2 regions of the Paenibacillus sp. NRS-1781 genome follow, and region 2 is predicted to be linked to the other one. Evidence: predicted binding sites of a transcription regulator. Region 2 holds the regulator's gene; the other holds the start of a gene.
The links. Region 2 encodes CtsR, which represses protease genes until heat stress. Its sites were predicted from a motif close to ATGGTCAATAAAGGTCAAACA; they were not measured.
Positions count from the first base shown of each region.

Region 1: clpP (ATP-dependent Clp endopeptidase proteolytic subunit ClpP) is a predicted target of CtsR. The motif match lies at 4,770-4,790, and genes of this name have one in related genera.

Region 1 covers NZ_JBITPI010000022.1:26,913-37,471, forward strand. The annotation lists gene gpmI (2,3-bisphosphoglycerate-independent phosphoglycerate mutase) at 1-129, opposite strand, end outside; gene tpiA (triose-phosphate isomerase) at 131-883, opposite strand; gene ACIFO6_RS08340 (phosphoglycerate kinase) at 943-2,124, opposite strand; gene gap (type I glyceraldehyde-3-phosphate dehydrogenase) at 2,246-3,256, opposite strand; gene ACIFO6_RS08350 (sugar-binding transcriptional regulator) at 3,343-4,380, opposite strand; tRNA gene ACIFO6_RS08355 (tRNA-Arg) at 4,618-4,692, shown strand; gene clpP (ATP-dependent Clp endopeptidase proteolytic subunit ClpP) at 4,902-5,498, shown strand; gene ACIFO6_RS08365 (PdaC/SigV domain-containing protein) at 5,627-6,739, opposite strand; gene ACIFO6_RS08370 (SIMPL domain-containing protein) at 6,982-7,740, opposite strand; gene ACIFO6_RS08375 (HPr family phosphocarrier protein) at 8,012-8,281, opposite strand; gene whiA (DNA-binding protein WhiA) at 8,417-9,361, opposite strand; gene ACIFO6_RS08385 (gluconeogenesis factor YvcK family protein) at 9,367-10,353, opposite strand; gene rapZ (RNase adapter RapZ) at 10,366-10,559, opposite strand, start outside.
Region 2 covers NZ_JBITPI010000013.1:690-11,248, forward strand. The annotation lists gene ACIFO6_RS04255 (GNAT family N-acetyltransferase) at 1-873, shown strand, start outside; gene ACIFO6_RS04260 (CtsR family transcriptional regulator) at 1,443-1,907, shown strand; gene ACIFO6_RS04265 (UvrB/UvrC motif-containing protein) at 1,971-2,495, shown strand; gene ACIFO6_RS04270 (protein arginine kinase) at 2,525-3,589, shown strand; gene clpC (ATP-dependent protease ATP-binding subunit ClpC) at 3,634-6,078, shown strand; gene radA (DNA repair protein RadA) at 6,379-7,752, shown strand; gene disA (DNA integrity scanning diadenylate cyclase DisA) at 7,765-8,841, shown strand; gene pssA (CDP-diacylglycerol--serine O-phosphatidyltransferase) at 8,896-9,642, shown strand; gene ACIFO6_RS04295 (PIN/TRAM domain-containing protein) at 9,833-10,559, shown strand, end outside.

The sequences.
Region 1 (10,559 bases), on a different contig from region 2:
ATGAGGGTATTGTCTTAAGTATTGGTCGTAGTTCGGCTTGTTCGCCTGTGCAACCGCATTGCCTTCCACAGTTTCGCGCAGTCCGAATCCATCCATAATAATTAAGGCTACCGGTTTTGGTACTGTCATCTTACTTCGCCCCCTCAACAAGCGCGATGTAAGACGCTGGTTGAAGACTAGCGCCACCTACAAGTGCGCCGTCGATGTCGCTTTGGCCCAGATATTCAGCCACATTTTCAGGTTTCACGCTGCCACCATACTGAATCCGTACAGCATTTGCAGTATTTTCATCGTACAGTTCTTTCAACAAACTACGGATATAGGAAATAACTTCATTCGCATCCTGCGAAGTGGAGGATTTACCTGTTCCAATTGCCCAAATTGGCTCATAAGCAACAACCACTTGTGCAGCCTGATCTTTAGCCAAACCAGCAAAAGCCGCTACAGTTTGCACTTTTACAACCTCTTTGGTTTGACCGGCTTCACGGTCTTCCAGCTTTTCGCCTACACATACGATCGGAGTCAGGTCGTGGCGGAATGCCGCATGAACCTTTTTGTTCACCGTTTCGTCTGTTTCGTTAAAATATTCACGACGCTCGGAGTGTCCGATCACAACGTAATCTACGCCCAGATCTTTCAGCATCCCGCCGCTGATTTCACCTGTAAATGCGCCGTCTTCTGCAAAGTGCAGGTTTTGTGCGCCGATTTTGATAGATGTACCTTTTACTGCTTCAACCAGAGCAGGAAGATTCGTAAATGGTGCGCAAATCACGCTTTCCACCCCTGCAACCTCTGCTTTGCCTTTGATCTCTTCGATGAAAGTTTTAGCTTCTGGTACGGTTTTAAACATCTTCCAGTTACCCGCGATAATCGGTGTTCTCAATGGTTTCAACTCCTAACTATTAGGTGCCCTAAAGCATTTATTATACGCAGTACGTTTGATTACTTATCGTTGAGTGCAACAACACCCGGAAGTGCTTTGCCTTCCATAAATTCCAAGGATGCGCCGCCGCCAGTAGAGATATGATCCATTTTGTCAGCCAAGTGGAATTTCTCGGCCGCAGCCGCAGAATCACCGCCACCAATGATGGTGTATGCTTCTGTTGTTGCACAAGCTTCCGCTACTTCACGCGTACCGCCAGCAAAAGGCTCCATTTCAAATACACCCATTGGTCCATTCCAAACAACCAATTTGGAGTTTTTGATAACATCTGCATAGATTTTACGTGTTTCCGGTCCGATATCCACGCCTTCCCAATCTGCAGGAATACCATCGATGTCCACAATGTTCGTGTTCGCTGTAGCGCTGAAATCGTCAGAAATAACGATATCTACCGGAAGGTAGAAGTTTTTGCCGAGCTTCTTCGCTTTTTCGATAAATCCAAGTGCTACATCCAGTTTGGATTCATCCAGTAGGGATTGGCCCACTTCATGACCTTGAGCTTTAAAAAATGTATAAGCCAAACCGCCGCCAATGATTACGTTATCTGCAATGTTCAGCAGGTTGTCAATCACGTCGATTTTGTCTTTTACTTTGGAGCCGCCGATAATGGCTGTAAAAGGACGATCCGGGTTTGAAAGAGCTTTACCGATTACAGACAATTCTTTCTCCATCAGCAAGCCGGAAACAGCCGGAAGAAGATGCGCGATACCTTCTGTAGAAGCATGAGCACGGTGCGCTGCACCAAATGCATCATTCACGAAAATGTCAGCCAGCTCAGCAAATTGCTTTGCCAGTTCAGGATCATTTTTCTCTTCTCCTGGATAGAAACGTACATTTTCAAGCAACAGCACATCGCCGTTTTGCAGTTCAGCCACTTTCGCTTTAACAGCCTCACCAACTGCATCATCCACTTTAACAACAGGCTTTTTGAGCAGTTCAGACAAACGCACGCCAGCAGGAGTCAGACGCATAGATTCAACAACCTGACCTTTTGGACGTCCAAAGTGACTCGCCAAAATAACTTTTGCACCTTTTTCAATCAGGTAGTTAATCGTTGGCAAGGTTTCACGAATACGCTTGTCATCCGTAATTTTACCGTCCTCAACCGGAACGTTAAAATCTACACGAACAAACACCCGTTTTCCATTCAGTTCTATATCACGTACGCTCTTTTTGTTCATCTCCATATTCCTCCGCACCCTTTTAATTTTACGAAACAGGAATTTAAGGCACATTTTGATATATAAAGAGCGGAAACAATAACCTGTTTCCGCTCTATGATGTTGCGCGATAAGACTGTTCTTATTTAGCCAATTTAGCGAAGTATTCCAACGTACGGATCAATTGTGCAGTGTAGGACATTTCATTGTCATACCAAGCTACAGTTTTCACCAGTTGTTTGTCGCCAACAGTCAGGACTTTAGTTTGAGTTGCATCAAACAAAGAACCGAAAGTGATACCTTTGATGTCGGAAGAAACGATCTCGTCTTCAGTGTAGCCGTAAGTTTCAGGATCGGAAGCTTCTTTCATCGCAGCGTTGATTTCTTCAACAGTTACGTTTTTCTCCAGAACAGTTACCAGCTCAGTCAGGGAGCCAGTTGCTACTGGTACACGTTGAGCCGCGCCATCCAGTTTACCTTTCAGTTCAGGAATTACCAGACCGATGGCTTTAGCAGCACCAGTTGTGTTAGGAATGATGTTTTCAGCTGCAGCGCGAGCACGACGGAAGTCGCCTTTAGCATGTGGAGCATCCAACGTGTTTTGGTCGCCAGTGTAAGCATGAATTGTAGTCATCAGGCCTTCAACGATACCAAATTTGTCTTGCAAAGTTTTAGCCATAGGAGCCAAGCAGTTTGTTGTGCAAGAAGCACCGGAGATTACAGTTTCAGTACCGTCCAGAATTTCATGGTTTACGTTGTAAACGACAGTTTTCATGTCGCCAGTAGCTGGAGCGGAGATGACAACTTTTTTAGCGCCGCCTTTCAAATGTTTCTCAGCAGCTTCTTTAGTTGTGAAGAAACCTGTACATTCCAGAACGATATCTACACCCAGGTCTCCCCAAGGCAGTTCTTCAGGGTTGCGGTTAGCCAAAACCTTAACTTCTTTACCGTTAACTTTGAAGAAGCCATCGTGTACTTCTACTTCTCCTTGGAAAGTACCTTGTGTTGTATCATATTTCAACAGATGTGCCAGCATTTTGGAATCTGTCAAATCATTGATTGCTACTACTTCAATACCTTCCACGTTTTGAATCCGGCGGAAAGCAAGGCGTCCAATACGTCCGAAACCGTTAATACCAACTTTAACTGTCATGAGTGAGTTCCTCCCAAAGTTCGTTTAGTTTATATATTCAAGACAGACCCGAAAGCCCGTCAAGACAACACAATTCATAAATCCGTTCAACCATTCAAATAATAGCTTACAATTTCAGCAGCAGCGCCTTCGTCGGTGACAAGAATATCTTCCTGCCCGAAACGCAGCACTGCATGAATAGCAGCCGCCTTGCTCTTACCTCCAGCTACGCCTAGAACCGTCTCGGTACGCCTGATATCCTCCAAACGGAGTCCAAGCGTCAGCATTCTGTGAACAACGACGCCGTCTTCGTTAAAATAATAGCCAAACGATTCGGCAACCGCGCCCTCACTGCTAATCTGGGCAAAGGTTTCAGGGTCGAGCTTGCGTCTACGTGCCATTGCTATAGCGTTGCCTATCCCGTGAATGATGATCCGACTCTCGCGAATCAGGCTTAAAATATCCTGAATATTCGTATCTTCAAGCAGGGAGTTGTAAGCATGATTGCTGAGCAAATCCGGTACATGGAGCAGACGGTATTGTGAGCCAACCTTACGAGCCATGGTGGAAGCAATTGTGTTCGCCTGCATTTCCATGCTTTCTCCCAAACCCCCACGTGCTGGTACGAACCATCCGCCCTTAAGTGGGCCATTAGCAGGTAGTGTCAGTTGGTCCGCCACGTCGGCAATCGTCGTGCCACCTGTTACGGCGACCACATCCTCGTCGTCCATAACACTCAGCAGCGCTTTTGCCCCAGCACGGCCCAGCTCCTGCTTCGTTAAAGGAGAAGCATCCGAATCCCCTGGAACGACAACCACCTTCCTCAAGCCATAGGCTAGACGAATCTGATCCTCCAATTGGGACAGACCGAACAAGTTGTTCGCAATCGGCTCCAGCTGTTCCAGCAGATCCAGTCCTGCTTTGCTCACCTTCATGCCCACACTCTCAATCTCAATCAGCCCTTGGGCTTTAAGAAGATCGGTTTCGGCGCGCAACACGCGCTCGGTCATGTTCAGTGAAGCCGCCAGCGTTCTGCGTCCAATAACATCGGACAGCATAATCTGATGCAGGATTGTGTACCTTTTTTTCAAAATATCCATGAGGTCGGGCAGAAGCTGCTTCTGTATTTCTAATATCTTTCGCATGCTTTCCACTCCCGCACACTTCTAAGTTCTTTCCCTTAAATGCTATATCACTAACTGGTCTTAAAACGTCCCGGGTTAACTTTTTAAGTCCCACGTATATCTTACCCAATATTTGCTCCACATGCAAGTCTATCTGAACCTATATTTCTCAACTTTTTATGTGAATATGCGCACGTAATAAAAGCTTGCAATTCAATGCCGTATATCATATAATCATCTTTGTTTCCAATTAGCTGTGCGCCCGTGGTCCAACGGATATGACGTAGGCCTCCGGAGCCTGAGATCGAGGTTCGATTCCTCGCGGGCGCGCCATTTTATATGAATGTTTAAATGCTTCTATATACTGTTTTAACCAATAAGAGCGCAGAGGGCTCTTTTTTTTGACTAATAGTTTGACTTTCTTTGACTTTTTGTTTGAAATTGTTTATCATGTGGTTAATACGGTAACAGTTTATAAATAGGGACGTGTAATCGGCATGTCCACCAAATCCATTAACGATATTAAAGGGAGGTTTTTTGACGTGAGCTATGTTCCTATGGTAGTAGAACAAAGTAACCGCGGCGAACGCGCCTATGACATTTATTCCAGACTGTTGAAGGATCGCATTATTTTGTTGGGCTCGGACGTCAATGACGCTGTAGCCAACTCTATTATTGCGCAAATGCTGTTTTTGGCTGCCGAAGATCCTGAAAAAGACATTCACTTGTATGTTAACAGCCCTGGCGGTTCCATTACAGCCGGTATGGCCATATTCGATACAATGCAATACATTAAACCTGACGTGTCTACGATTTGTGTAGGTATGGCGGCTTCCATGGGTGCTTTCTTGTTGAACGCCGGTGCCAAGGGCAAACGTTTTGCTTTGCCAAACAGTGAAATCATGATTCACCAACCATTGGGTGGTGCACAAGGTCAGGCAACGGATATCGAAATCCGCGCCCGCCGCATTCTGAAAATGCGTGACAAATTGAACCGCATTCTCGCAGATCGCACAGGCCAACCACTGGAGCGCATTGAAAAAGACACAGACCGTGATTATTTCATGTCCGCTGATGATGCCAAGGAATACGGTATTATTGATAAAGTGCTTACTAGCTCCTCTCCAGAAGGTGTGTAAGAGAACGACTTATGGCCTCTGAATAGCTAGTAACGAAAAAAGCTGCCCTGGATGTTCGCATCCGATAGGCAGCTTTTTTCGTTTACTATTCTTTTGTGTACAGATATTCCAACTATTATCCATTTGTACTATGGATTCTGTTTCACGAAAGGCTTACCACCTTGAGGTAACAGTTGGCTAAACGTGTAGGTGAACTCAGGAATACCATACGCATATGGTGTATATTCGTATAGATCAAAAACAAGCGTCAACCCACTATTGGTTACATAAAAATTCGGATTAGCTGCAAGCTCCTTAAATCCGCCGAAACCTCCTGCGTCAGCCTGAAGTGCATCCATTTTTTTCTTCAGGTCACTATTGAGGAACTTTTTATAATTTGGGCTAGCTTTCAGCACGTCAGGCAATTGAAGCTGTTTGCCATCGGACAGCGAGAACGTATACCCTTTACGGGCGGCCATGCCATGCGCACCACCTGTATACGAATAATCCTGCATAATTACACTTAAAATACCACCCTTGTTATAGGCAATTGCAAAATCATTGCCAAACTCATACGGCCTTTGCGCTGTAGCGCCTCCCTCAGCCACTTGCTTTTTGCCTGCCGCCAGCATTTCTTCCGCATGTTTTTTAAGCACACCGTTAATCGCCTGCTGAGCTTCGGCATTCAACTGGCTATTACTGATTTGCGGATAGTTGACCTTGTAGTTCACCTTAGAGTCACTCGAAGCCGGAAGAGATTGGGACATAATCGTGATCGGATTCAGCTGGCTTTTGCTTAACACCACTGTTTTCTGAGCTGCATTCCACTGAGCATCAATACCCAGATAGTCTTTCAGCAGACTCATAGGAATGTACAGCTTCCCGGCGATCTGTTTGGCGCTCATGTTGCGTGTGCTTATTCCATTGACATTGACATAGGAACCATCGGAGGAAGGGGACATGATGTAAAGAATATTGTAACCGCTGCCTACAGTATATGTCGCTGTTTTGGTATCATAGCTTACCGGAATTCCTAGGCTGTCGCGCAGCGCTGCTACGGGAATCAATGTGCTTCCGTTCACCTGAATTCCATTGGTGGCCAACGTTTTACCATTCCATTGGATAGAAACACCTGGTGGCTGTGCTGTAGCCTGTTGTTTGGATGAAGCAGCCTCGATATAGGAAACGGGAACAACTGCGACTCCTGCTAAAATTCCCGCTGCTAGCAGTGCAGAGCCCCATTTTTTCGTATACTTATTCATATTAAAATATTCCTCCTGTTATAGATGTGTGTAACCTAAGTGTGTTGATTACTTTACTTATTATATCTATACCCCTATGTTCGTAGTTTACAATCTGTACACTCCCCGATTTCAATCTGTACATCTAGTAGGCGCCAGCCGTTACAGACTCATGACAAAATAGTTTCGGCATATAAAAAAAGCCAGCAAGCCATCCTGCAAATAAAAAGCAGGGCGCTTGTGGCTTCGTTATCATCTGTACGTTAGTTCAATTCGTATTGTGCCGACACTTGGACTTTCACAGTCACTTGACCAGACTGTATCTCTGTTCCACCACTTGTATCCATGAGTGCCTTACTCATAGCAGCCTCACGTTGTGTGAAGATTTGGGCATCTCCCCCCTCTACCGTTACATTCAAGAGATTTCCAAGCCCACGTTTGGTTGCCTTGGCTACAGCACTGGCTTTGGATTGAGCATTCCCCAACGCCTTGGCAATCGCTTCTTCTTCATAAGCTGAGGAATTTTCTACCGAAAAACGTACATTATCCACGTTGTTCGCTCCAGACAGTGTAGCCTCATCCAGTAACTGACCGATTTTATCCAAATTACGGTACTTGACGGAAAGCGTATGGTTGGCAATGTAGCCTTTGAGCTTCTGTCCCTGTTTTTCGTCATAGGTATAGTTAGGCTGCACGTAGAACTGGCTCGTCTGAATGTCGTCTGCACTGATGTTCCACTTTTCTTTCAGTAATTGTGTGACCTTACTTATTTTAACGGCGTTGGCTTTTTGGGCAGCGGCTGCTGTATTTCCTTCAGATTGTACGCCGATGGATAAATAGGCAATATCGGGTTTAACCAATACTTCCCCGCTGCCACTCACATTAATTACACTGCTTACCGTCGTAGATGTTGACGCGGCATAGGCACGATCTGTTCCTGTCCATAATCCTCCCGCTACTACTCCTGCCAATAATGCTCCTGCCAGAACTGCTGTATTTGCAGCTTTTGTCCAATGCTTCATCATATTCGCCCTCTTTTCTTGATGATGTGTGTACCTTCCAGACGGAAACTAAGGGAAAAGGTTGCAGTTAGGCACCACATTTTCGAAACAGAGTACCATCACAGAATGTAAATTTCTTTTATCTTGGGCTAAACACAGCGCCGATATTCAAAGAGACCACATTGTAGCAGCCCAACAGGGGATTGCCCACTCTGTTTTTTCGGGTACAAAAAAAGCCCCCAAAGGGGCTTTTCACTAAGAGCATTTACCATATCACAAAGCAAATGTTTGTTTATTGATTTTCCAGCTCTACTTTACTAACCAGATTTACTAAAGCGTTTACAGCCTGCTCGGCGTCCGCACCTTCAGCACTAATGTTAATTTCAGTTCCTGTACTGATGGCAAGGCTCATAATACCCATAATACTCTTGGCATTAACCTTTTTGTCTTCTTTTTCCACAAAAATCTCAGATGAATATTTATTTGCTTCCTGTACGAACAACGCAGCAGGTCTGGCGTGCAGTCCTGTTTTCAAGCGTACAACTACTGGATGTTTTGACATGTCAGCTTTCCCCCTCATCAAATAAATCTGGACACTACTTACTCCATTTTATTTATCACATTATAACATTAACCCGGGACAGACACTAGAAAAAAAACTAAAAAATCCGGGGCTGAAGCCCCACAGACACTCCTTTTAAGGAATCAGGCCGTTTTCTCCCCTGATTTTGTCAGCCATCTCGTCAATTTTACGAAGCCGATGGTTGACACCCGATTTACTCACGACCCCTTTGAGCATTTCCCCGACTTCTTTCAAATTTAAGTCAGGATGAGCCAGACGTATTTCCGCCACTTCACGCAGCTTATCTGGCAGCGTATCCAGACCGACTTCCCTCTCCAGCAACTTTATATTCTCAATTTGCCGGACAGCAGCTCCAATCGTCTTGTTCAGATTAGCCGTTTCGCAATTAACAATCCGGTTTACGGAATTGCGCATATCACGCATAATGCGGACATCCTCAAATTTGAACAAAGCCTGATGCGCCCCAATGATGCTGAGTAGCTCAATGATCTTTTCGCCTTCCTTGATGTAGAGAATAAAGCCTTTTTTTCGCTCAATGCAGCGGGCATTCAGATGAAACTCATTCGCCAGATCGACCAGTGCCTGGCAATGCTCCTCATACATCGAGGAAATCTCCAGATGATAAGACGATCCCTCTGGATTGTTCACAGACCCACCTGCCATAAAAGCGCCACGCAAATAAGCCCGCTTACAACAGTTTTTCCGAATGATATCCCGATTAATCCCGTCCGTGAACAAGAACCCTTCTGATACAATGTAAAGATCCTTCAACAGCTCTTGTACACCGCTTGGAATGCGGACAATGTACACGTTATTTTTTTTCAGACGCATTTTTTTCCGTACAAGCAGCTCGATATGAACTTGAAAATGCTTTTTGATCAAGGAGTAAATCCGCCTTGCAATCGCGGCATTTTCTGTGGATACATCCAATATCACCCTTTTATTGGACAGCTGGACGGACCCGAGCATACGTATGAGTGCAGATAATTCTGCTTTTTCACAGCAGGGCTGGCTCTCGATCATCGTAAGCTCTTTTTTTGTTTGTGCCGCAAAGGACAAGGGACTCACCTCCTTCTTAATATCCAGTTTTGTACCAATTGGTAAATGTGCTGGCTCAGTTTGTCGGCATCGTGCCGTAAATAGGTGCGGAACAGAACAAGCGTATCTGCAACCACTTTATAGCCCCGGTCAGTCAGCTCTCCCATATCTACTTGAACTGGCTTGGCTCCCTGCTCGGCATACATTTCCTGTACTTGAGGCGGAATTTCTCCATTATTGACGATTACATAATCAAACAATTGATGCCCTACATGTTCATAAATAGCCTGCAAGTGGTCTCCCACGGTATATCCATCCGTTTCGCCCGGCTGAGTCATAACGTTGCAGACGAATATTTTGATGGCGTCAGATTTCACTACAGCCTCTGCAAGCTTCGGTACGAGCAGGTTGGGCAAAATGCTGGTGTACAGACTGCCAGGACCAATCAGGATCGCATCGGCTTCATTAATGGCCTCTACAGCCTCAGGCAACGGCTCCACGTGAGTCGGTTCAAGAAAAACACGTTTGATTCTGCCGCCCGCTTCCGGAATTTTGGATTCACCGGTAACCACCGTGCCATCCTCCATTTCGGCACTCAGCACAACGCCTTCTTCAGCCGCCGGCAGCACACGCCCCCGTACAGCAAATACACGGCTAAGCTCACGCACCGCCGTCACAAAATCTCCCGATATATCGGTCATCGCCGCTAAAATCAGGTTGCCCAGACTATGGCCTGCCAAGCCTGATCCTGCGCCGAAGCGGTATTTCAGCATATCGGACATCACCGGCTCTACATCAGCCAGTGCAGTCAGTACATTTCTAATATCCCCCGGAGGGGGCATTTGCAGCTCACTGCGCAATATCCCGGAGCTTCCGCCATCGTCAGCGACTGTAACAATAGCCGTAATATCCAGTGGCTTTTGTTTCAACCCCCGCAGCATGACGGACAAGCCGGTTCCGCCACCCATAACAACAATACGAGGGCGCTCCCGTTGTGATCCGGTCTCGCTCATATTTTCACCTCATTAATGCCGGTCACGTTCAGCATCCCGATGTGAAACAGAAACGGATTCTGTTTCACTGGCACCCAGCATTTTTCCTAAATATTCAGATATCGCGACAGAACGATGCTTACCACCGGTACAGCCGATACCAATAATGACCTGGCTCTTGCCTTCTTTGCGGTATTGCGGAATCAAAAAATGTAACATATCCAGCA
Region 2 (10,559 bases):
CAGAGCCTTTCTTTTCTACACCCTTTTTCCTTTGCCTTCTACCGTAAATTTGGGTGGGAAACGTATATAGAATACAAAAAGTATATTATTCCGATTGATAAATTTCCTGCCAAGCTTAAAACCGAAGGTACGGTCAAACGGGATGTGAAAGATATTTCTGAGCTGGACCATGTGTATCAAGCATATGCTTCGCGTTATAATGGTACGCTGGTACGAGATAAGGAATGGTGGCAAGAGCGGACATTAAATAAGAACTACCGGACCGCAGTGTATTACTCTGAAGCAGGAAATCCTCAGGGATATGCACTCTACAAAATTGAAGATAAGCAGCTGAATTGCGACGAACTGGTATATCTTAATGAGACGGCACGGCGGGCGTTGTGGACGTATTTTGCAAATCATGATTCGATGGTAACCCAGGGTAAATTCATTTACATTCCGGCCGATGACAATCTGCCATTTCTGCTAGATGATCCACGAATTCAGCAGGAAACAGTGCCTTATTTTATGGGCCGTATTGTTGATGCAGCTGCTTTTGTGGAGAAATATCCTTTTGAGGCCATTGGAGAGGAAACACGTTTGACCTTACATCTGACAGACCATTATGCTCCATGGAATGAAGGAATATGGACATTAACGGTCAACGCGGAAGGGCAAGGACATTTGGACAGAGTGGATTCAAGCAGTTCTTCTGAGGACGGCATAGAAGCTGACTTGAGTGTGGGAATCCAGTCGCTGACCACCCTGATGCTTGGCTATCAGCGGCCTGATGATCTGCATAAGTGGAGTCGTATTACAGGGCGCGGTGAGTCTGTGTCTGCATTAGAACGTGTAATACCGGTAAAACAAACACTCCTGCTGGATTTTTTCTAATTGGTAATGCTCTTAAATGTTCTTGAGCCTTCATTTTTTAGGAAGTCTGTCTTAAATACCTTGCATGAGGTGTGGATGATTTTAACGACATTTTTTCAGAACTCTTTCCGTAAAGGGAAGAGTTTTTCTTGTATTGTATAAAACATAATTAGATTGCGGAAAATGATATTGACCCCTTGGCAAAAATATATTTTGTGCTATAATGTGAATATAGTCAAAGAAAGTCAAAGTCAATGGAGCCTATCACGCTTCTTTTGATTGGTGTGAATACGCTGAGTTTTTAGCCGTATGCAATACATTGACCCTAACACAGCATGCAAAGACAGACCTGATTTGTAGATAAACGTCACTGTAATCTCATGAGCATGAGGGTAGGTGTATGATTTATTACGAATAAAGGTCACACTAGAAACTAAACGGGTGTTTTTAAGTGAGGTAGGAGGGCTAATTGGCCTCAATACTGGCTTAGATTCGTGACTTTACCGTTTGGTTAAGTTCAATATACGGCGGACTCTGTGGAGCGTGAAATGTACTGAATATTTGCGTTTCCGTTAGTGGAGGATGATGAAATGCGCAATGTTTCCGATATTATTGAACAATATTTGAAGAGCATATTGCTGGAAAGTCCCAAAGGTTTAGTGGAAATTCAGCGCAATGATTTGGCTGACCGCTTTTCCTGCGTGCCGTCGCAAATTAATTATGTAATCAGTACCCGTTTTACGCTGGAAAAAGGCTATGTGGTGGAAAGCAAACGCGGTGGTGGGGGTTACATTCGCATTCAGCGAATTCAACTGCCTGCTCAACATGCGATTCATACACATCTCCATCAAAGCATTGGAGAGGAAATTAGCCAATCGGCAGCGGAAGGGCTGATTTATCAGCTGGAAGAAGCACAATTTTTAAGTAAAAGGGAAGCTAGTTTAATGAAGGCTGCTTTATCAAGGGACACATTATTGCTGAAACTTCCCTATCGTGACCAGCTACGGGCAAGGTTGCTTAAGGCTATGCTAATTTCGTTGCTGGTGGCCAGATAGCGTGTGATTTAAGATTTAGATGTAGGGATTTGTAAAAATCCCGACGCTGAAGGAGGTGCTTTTATGCTGTGCCAAGAATGTAATATACGGCTGGCAACTTTGCATTTCACCAAAATTGTGAATGGCGAAAAGACAGAGTTTCATATTTGTGAGACGTGTGCGAAGGAAAAAGGGGAGATGATCCCTGGTACACCTAACGGCTTTTCAATTCATAGCTTGTTGTCGGGTATGCTGGATTTTGAATCCAGCACAAAGAGCCAGTCGCCAGGCCATAGCGGTCCGCAAAATCTGCAATGCAAGGATTGCGGTATGACTTATGCACAGTTCAGTAAGCTGGGGCGCTTTGGGTGTCCGTCGTGCTACCAATATTTTGATAGCCGCCTTGACCCTTTGTTCAAGCGTGTGCATGGCAGTACGAGCCATGTGGGCAAGGTTCCGGTTCGCACCGGAGGCCGATTGAAGGTTAAACGGCAAATTGATGATCTGAAAAAAGAGATGCAACAGCATATTGTACAGGAAGAATTCGAGTCTGCCGCTGAGCTTAGGGATCAAATCAGAAAGCTTGAAAAAGAAATAACTGAAGAGTAAAGTTTGTGAAGAGTAGGAGGGAATGCGTAATGCCCAATATCCGATTTACGGAAAAGCCGCTAAGTGATTGGATGCGTGGTGAAGCTGCGGATTCGGAGATTGTCATTAGCAGCCGGGTGAGAATTGCGCGTAACTTGCAGCATCTGCCTTTTCCGATACTTGCTACCAACCAGCAGTCGGAAGAAGCACTTCAACGCTTGACGGATATCCTTCAGTATGATGATTTAGGCCGCTTTGGTACCTTTCATACCCTGAAAATATCCGAGTTGGATGAGATCGACAAGCAGGTACTGGTTGAGAAGCATTTGATTAGCCCTAATTTGGCGAACGAATCTCGTAACGGCGCTGTTTTGATTAGCGATGATGAATCGGTTAGTGTTATGATAAACGAGGAGGATCATCTGCGTATCCAGTGCTTATATCCGGGATGTCAGGTTAGAGAAGCTTGGGAACGTGCTACGGTTATTGATGATGCATTTGAGGCGCATGTCGATTATGCATTTGATGATCGTAGAGGCTTTCTGACCAGTTGTCCGACAAATGTTGGCACAGGGATGAGAGCTTCGGTGATGATGCATCTGCCCGCATTGGTTATGACTCATCAGATTAATCGAATTTTATCCGCTGTATCACAGGTAGGTCTTACCGTTCGCGGTATTTATGGTGAAGGAAGCGAAGCGGTCGGCAATCTGTTTCAGGTATCCAATCAGATTACACTGGGACAGACCGAAGCGGAAATTATCGAAAATCTGCATGGCGTTGTACTGCAAATTATAGAGCATGAACGTTCCGCCAGGGAACGACTGATGGATGAGTCCATACTGCGGATTACAGATCGGGTGATGCGTTCATTCGGTATTTTGTCATATGCAGCGGTACTTGAATCCAAGGAGGCCGCACAGCGGTTGTCTGATGTACGTCTTGGCGTGGACTTGGGGATTTTGGAGCGTCCATCCACCTCAGCGATGAATGAGCTGAATGTGATGACGCAACCCGGATTTCTGCAAAAAAGCTTTGGTGATAAAATGAACACCGATGAGCGCGATATGTACCGGGCGAAGCTGATCCGGCAAAAATTAGGCACAACCCTTTAATATATAGAATGATCTGAAATACACACTGTGGAGGTGCAGGATATATGATGTTTGGAAGATTTACGGAACGCGCACAAAAAGTGCTTGCCTTGGCTCAGGAAGAAGCTGTTCGATTGGGACACAACAACATTGGCACAGAGCACATTTTGCTTGGCCTCATTCGTGAAGGTGAAGGAATTGCAGCGAAAGCCTTGGTTGGTTTAGGACTGGGACTGGAAAAAATTCAGGATGAAGTGGAAACGCTGATTGGACGCGGTCAAGAACAACCGACGAACATTGCCTATACTCCACGCGCCAAAAAGGTCATCGAGCTGTCTATGGATGAAGCTCGTAAGCTGGGCCATACCTATGTAGGTACGGAGCATATTTTGCTTGGTCTTATACGTGAAGGGGAAGGTGTAGCAGCCCGTGTACTGAATAACCTGGGTATCAGCCTGAATAAAGCTCGTCAGCAAGTCCTTCAATTGCTCGGCAGCAGTGAGGCTGTTTCCAGCCATCATGGTGCTCCAGCTAATGTCAGCACACCAACGCTGGACAGCTTGGCACGTGATTTGACGGCATCTGCGAAGGAAAACAACCTGGACCCTGTCATTGGGCGCAGTAAGGAAATTGAACGTGTAATTCAGGTGCTCAGCCGCCGTACAAAGAACAATCCGGTGCTGATCGGTGAGCCAGGAGTAGGTAAAACAGCAATTGCCGAAGGATTGGCGCAAAAAATTATTGCCAATGAGATTCCCGAAACGTTGCGCGACAAGCGCGTAATGACACTCGATATGGGCTCTGTGGTAGCAGGCACTAAATATCGTGGTGAATTTGAGGATCGTTTGAAAAAGATTATGGACGAGATTCGTCAAGCAGGAAACATCGTATTGTTCATTGATGAGCTGCATACGCTGATTGGTGCTGGTGGAGCTGAAGGTGCCATTGATGCCTCCAACATTTTAAAGCCTGCTTTGGCACGTGGCGAGCTGCAATGCATCGGTGCGACAACACTGGACGAATACCGCAAATATATTGAGAAGGATGCTGCTTTGGAACGTCGCTTCCAGCCGATTACGGTAGATCAGCCTTCTCCAGAAGAAGCTATTCAAATCTTGTATGGCCTGCGTGATCGTTATGAAGCGCATCACCGCGTGAAAATTACGGATGAAGCCATTGAAGCGGCAGTAAAATTGTCAGATCGTTATATCACCGACCGCTTCCTGCCGGATAAAGCAATTGACCTTATTGATGAAGCAGGTTCCAAGGTAAGGCTGAATTCCTATACGGTACCGCCAAACCTGAAACAGCTGGAAAACCGTCTGGAAGATATCCGTAAGGAAAAGGATTCGGCAGTACAAAGCCAAGAGTTCGAAAAGGCGGCTGCATTGCGTGATACAGAGCAGAAAATTCGTGAAGAGTTGGATGTTACGAAAAACCAATGGAAAGAGCAACAGGGACGTACAGATTCCGAAGTAACACCAGAGGATATTGCTCAGGTCGTTGCGATCTGGACAGGTGTTCCGGTTAGCAAGCTGAAAGAGGAAGAAACGCATCGCTTGTTGAACATGGAAGAATTGCTGCATGAGCGGGTCATTGGGCAGGATGAAGCAGTTAAGGCAGTTAGCCGCGCTATTCGTCGGGCACGTGCCGGACTGAAAGATCCGAAACGTCCAATCGGCTCCTTTATTTTCCTCGGTCCAACCGGGGTTGGTAAAACTGAGCTGGCACGCGCGTTGGCTGAATCCATGTTCGGAGATGAAAATGCGGTTATCCGAATCGATATGTCCGAATACATGGAGAAGCATTCCACGTCCCGTCTGGTAGGAGCGCCTCCAGGATATGTTGGATATGAAGAAGGCGGCCAATTGACTGAGAAGGTACGTCGTAAACCTTACTCCGTCGTACTGCTGGATGAGATTGAAAAAGCACATCCAGAAGTGTTCAACATTCTTCTCCAAGTGCTGGAAGACGGACGTCTGACGGATTCCAAAGGTCGTGTTGTCGATTTCCGCAACACACTCATCATCCTTACATCCAATGTGGGTGCACAGGCGATCAAACGTAACTCCACGCTCGGTTTTACAGCTGTTGTGGACGCTGGAGCGGATTATGATAACATGAAGGGCAAAGTGATGGATGAACTGAAGAAAAGCTTCCGTCCCGAGTTCTTGAACCGGATTGATGAAATTATCGTTTTCCATTCTCTCGAAGAAAAACACATTGCCGAAATCGTGTCCCTCATGTCCGAAGAGCTGCGTAAGCGTCTGAATGAGTATGGGGTGGACTTTGAATTGACAGACAAGGCTAAGGCATTCCTTGCGAAGGAAGGCTTTGATCCGGCGTATGGTGCGCGTCCATTGCGTCGTGCAATCCAGAAGCATATCGAGGACCGTCTGTCCGAGGAGTTGCTGTCGGGTAATATCACTAAAGGTGATTCTCTCTTTATTGATGAGGAGAACGGTGCATTGAGCGTTACGAAAAAGGATAACGTATCCGCGAAGTCATGAGCAGGCCATAAAAGTTAACGATAATCATCGGCTTTTGCCCAAAAAAGACAGAGGTATGCTAGGTTAACACAATAAAAGAGGTCCGAAAGGGTGTCACGCAGGCTGAAAAGCTATGGCGAGGGCACCCTTTTTGTGTATAAGTACTGTGGAGAGGTCGGATAAGAGCTTTGGAAAAGTTTGTGATACCGCTTTACGTCCGCCAAGCTTCAATGGTAAACTTTTATTGTTACAGCTCTTTCCGAGCTGTGTGAAGATAATCCGACATTGATCGTTGTCAAATAAGGAGCCAAGGAGCAAAGTATGGCTAAAGTGAAAACTAAATTTTCCTGTACGGAGTGCGGTTATGAATCGCCCAAATGGTATGGAAAATGTCCCGGATGCCAGGCATGGAATTCCATGGTGGAGGAAACGGAAAGCGTTGTAAAAACTCAAGGAATGGGTTCTTCCCTTCTTACTCATAGCACAAAAGATAAACCGCTCCCTATTATCGAGGTGGAGAGTGGCAAAGAAGCGCGAATTTTGACGGGTATTGGCGAATTGAATCGCGTGCTCGGGGGAGGCGTGGTGCCAGGTTCACTGGTTCTGGTGGGCGGTGATCCAGGGATTGGAAAATCTACGCTTATGCTACAGACATCGAATGAGCTGGCCTTAACCGGTTTAAAGGTGCTGTATGTGTCAGGTGAGGAATCAGTCCGTCAGACGAAGCTGCGTGCAGACCGTCTAGGTGCCTTGTCTCCCAACCTATACGTATTATGTGAGACGAATTTGGAGACGATTGAAGAAGCGGTGGACAGCTTGAAACCGGAGTTTCTGGTGATTGACTCTATCCAGACTGTATATTTACCTGAGGTAACGAGTGCGCCGGGGAGTGTAGCACAGGTGCGGGAGTGTACTTCACGTTTTATGCGGATTGCCAAGGGATTAGGTATTGCAACGGTGCTGGTAGGACATGTGACCAAGGAAGGGGCCATTGCAGGCCCGCGTCTGTTGGAACATATGGTCGATTGCGTGCTTTATTTTGAAGGAGAGCGTCACCATACGTATCGGCTATTGCGTGCAGTTAAAAACCGCTTTGGTTCTACGAATGAAATTGGTATTTTTGAAATGGCTGAAAGCGGCTTGCGTGAGGTGTCGAATCCTTCGGAGCTGTTTCTGTCCGAACGACCGCTGGGGGTGGCTGGTTCGACTGTTGTCGCCAGTATGGAAGGAACACGACCTGTATTGGTTGAGCTACAGGCGCTGATTGCGACCACGCATTTTCCTTCTCCACGCCGAATGGGTACAGGGGTTGACCATCATCGAATGGGATTGATTATAGCCGTGTTGGAAAAGCGGATGGGCATGTTTTTGCAAAATCAGGATGCGTATCTAAATGTGGCCGGAGGCGTAAAGCTGGATGAACCAGCGGTGGACCTGGCAATTGCGGTGAGTATTGCTTCCAGTTTTCGAGATGCGCCTACCAAGCCGTACGATGTGATTTTTGGCGAGGTGGGGCTGACGGGTGAGGTGCGTGCTGTATCCAGAGCGGAGCAGCGTGTGCGGGAAGCGGAGAAGTTGGGTTTTAAACGGGTGATTATGCCGGAGAAGAGTCTGAAGGGCTGGACGCATCCGAAAGGGATACAAATTGTAGGAGTAGGAACGGTGGCAGATGCATTGGCAGCCGCATTAGATTAGGGGGCAATGAGAATGAAAGAAGCGAGCCAACTGGATAAAATGAATGATTTGCTGCGGCTTGTGGCACCGGGAACTCCCTTTCGCGACGGACTGGAAAACGTGTTGCGCGCCAAAACGGGCGCTCTTCTGGTCGTTGGCTATAGCCCGGAGGTAATGGAGGTCGTGGACGGCGGCTTCTCGATTAACTGTGATTTTTCGCCGAACTATTTGTATGAACTGGCTAAGATGGACGGCGCAATCATACTGAGTGAGGATCTGAAACGGATATTATACGCAAATACGCAACTGATTCCCGACTCTTCCATCTCATCAATTGAAACGGGAATTCGGCACCGGACAGCGGAGCGGGTTGCCAAGCAAACTGGCAAGTTGGTCGTGTCCATTTCTCAGCGGCGTAATATTATTACGTTATACCAGGGAACGTTGCGATATGCGCTCAAGGAAATCGGGGTTATTTTAACGAAAGCTAATCAGGCCATTCAGACGCTGGAAAAGTATAGATCCGTGTTGGGGCAAGCCTCAACGAATTTGACGGCATCTGAATTTGAAGAGTTGGTGACTATGCCCGAGGTCGTAAATGTGATCCAACGGATTGAAATGGTGTTGCGCATCAAAATGGAAATCAAACGATTTATCAACGAGCTTGGGAATGAGGGCCGTTTGATTAGCATGCAGATGGATGAGCTTGTCAGTAATATTGAGGAAGAGGCTTGGCTGCTGTATAAGGATTATGCCAAAGACGATAGCGATGAGAAAATCCGTGGAATTATTTTGGGGCTCAAGCGTTCCACGGACGACGAGCTACTGGATGTGAATCATATTGTGCGTTTGCTGGGTTACCCGTCTTCGGCTGCGACATCAGAAGAATATATCGTGGCGCGCGGCTATCGGGTGCTGAACAAAATACCGCGTCTACCGAATGTAATTATTCATAATCTGGTGGAGCGGTTTGGACGGTTTCCGCATGTCATGACAGCGACGATTGAAGAACTGGATGAAGTGGATGGCATTGGAGAAGTCCGTGCACGTACCATTAAAGAGGGACTCAAACGATTGCAGGAACAGGTTTTCATTGACAGACAGATGTAAATGTAATACAGTGAAAGGATTATAATGGAACAATTCATATATTGAGGTGAAGAGATGATTACCAAGTCAATTCCGAACATGTTTACCTTGGGTAACTTGTTTCTCGGAATGATCGCCATTTTATTGGCCGTAGATGGAAAATACAGTCTTGCCGCTATTATGGTTATTGTCGCCATGCTGTTGGACGGACTGGATGGACGAGTGGCCCGGGCGTTGAATGCCCAGAGCGAATTCGGTAAAGAACTGGACTCCTTATCAGATATGATATCTTTTGGTGTAGCTCCCGCAGTTATTATGTACATGGTTGCTTTTCATGATGCTAACTCGGCTTTGGCCTGGACGGTTACGGCTATTTTTCCGATGTGCGGAGCGTTACGTTTGGCTCGTTTTAATGTACGTCCCGGTGTACCGGGTTATTTTACAGGCTTGCCGATTCCGGCAGCAGGTGGTGTGTTAGCCACTTTGTCCTTATTCCATAACGATATTTCCCTGTTATACATGTCGATTGCAATGTTGCTCGTCTCTTATTTGATGGTCAGCTCAATGAAATATCCGAACTTAAAAAAAGTGGGTCTTCCAAAGAAAGCGATCTGGATCGCTCCATGGGTTGTGGTTGTTGCCGTTGTACTGGCGGTTAAATTCCCGGATCAATTATCGAAGCTGATTTTCGTACCGTTGGTGCTGTATGCTTTGTATGGCATGAAACTTAATATCCGTAAGCTGTCACGTAGACGTGGGCGCGGTCGGGGACGCTCCACTCAGGAAGAACAGGATGATCAATATCGTCATTCACAGCATTAGTATTAAGCGAAAAAACAATTAAGCATTTATTTCCTTGGATCATTCAGGGAAATAAATGCTTTTTTTATGCATAAAAATCAAATACATAGGGTTAGTCGGGTGAAAATTGGATCATACTGGTAAGGAAAGTGGTGTATATCCAATAAATACAGGGTATATGAACAGAAAACAAAGGAGGTATAGAGACTCGATGTGGAGAAAGGCTATTTTAACTTTTACAGGTTTGTGCGGAGCGTGGTTCGGCTATACGTTATACCATCGGGTAGGAGGTATCGTATCATGGTTGCCCGATTGGTTGAGTGATGGTTCTTTAATGGGAATGGCTGTTTGGATGGTTGCGGGAGCTGTGTTGTTTATGGCTGGATGCTCACTTGCCGGAACAGCTGTGGCCAATCGATTACAACAGGGAATCGAAGGTTTGGTACGGATTCCGATGAACGAGATGATGGCAGGTGCGATTGGATTAGCGGTGGGCTTGATCCTTTCCTTAGCGGTTTACCCGCTCTTGTCATGGCTGGGGGCACCAGGTCAACTGATTCAAACGGCCGTTACCATCGTATGCGGATATGTGGGATTGATGGTCGGACTGGAAAAGCGGGACGAGCTGTCCTCATTTTGGAGTTCGGGTTTTTTTGGTCGAGGTACGGGCGTGGAAGAACGCAAGCTGGAGGAACATAAAATTTTGGACACCAGTGTTATTATAGACGGGCGTATTGCGGATATTTGCAAGACTGGTTTTATCGAAGGAACGATTGTTATTCCCGAATTTGTGCTGGAGGAGCTTCAGCATATTGCAGATTCGTCGGATTTGCTCAAGCGTAACCGCGGGCGGCGAGGTCTGGATATTTTGAATAAAATCCAAAAAGAGTTGGATGTAAATGTATTGATTTACGAAGGCGATTTTGAGGAGATTTCAG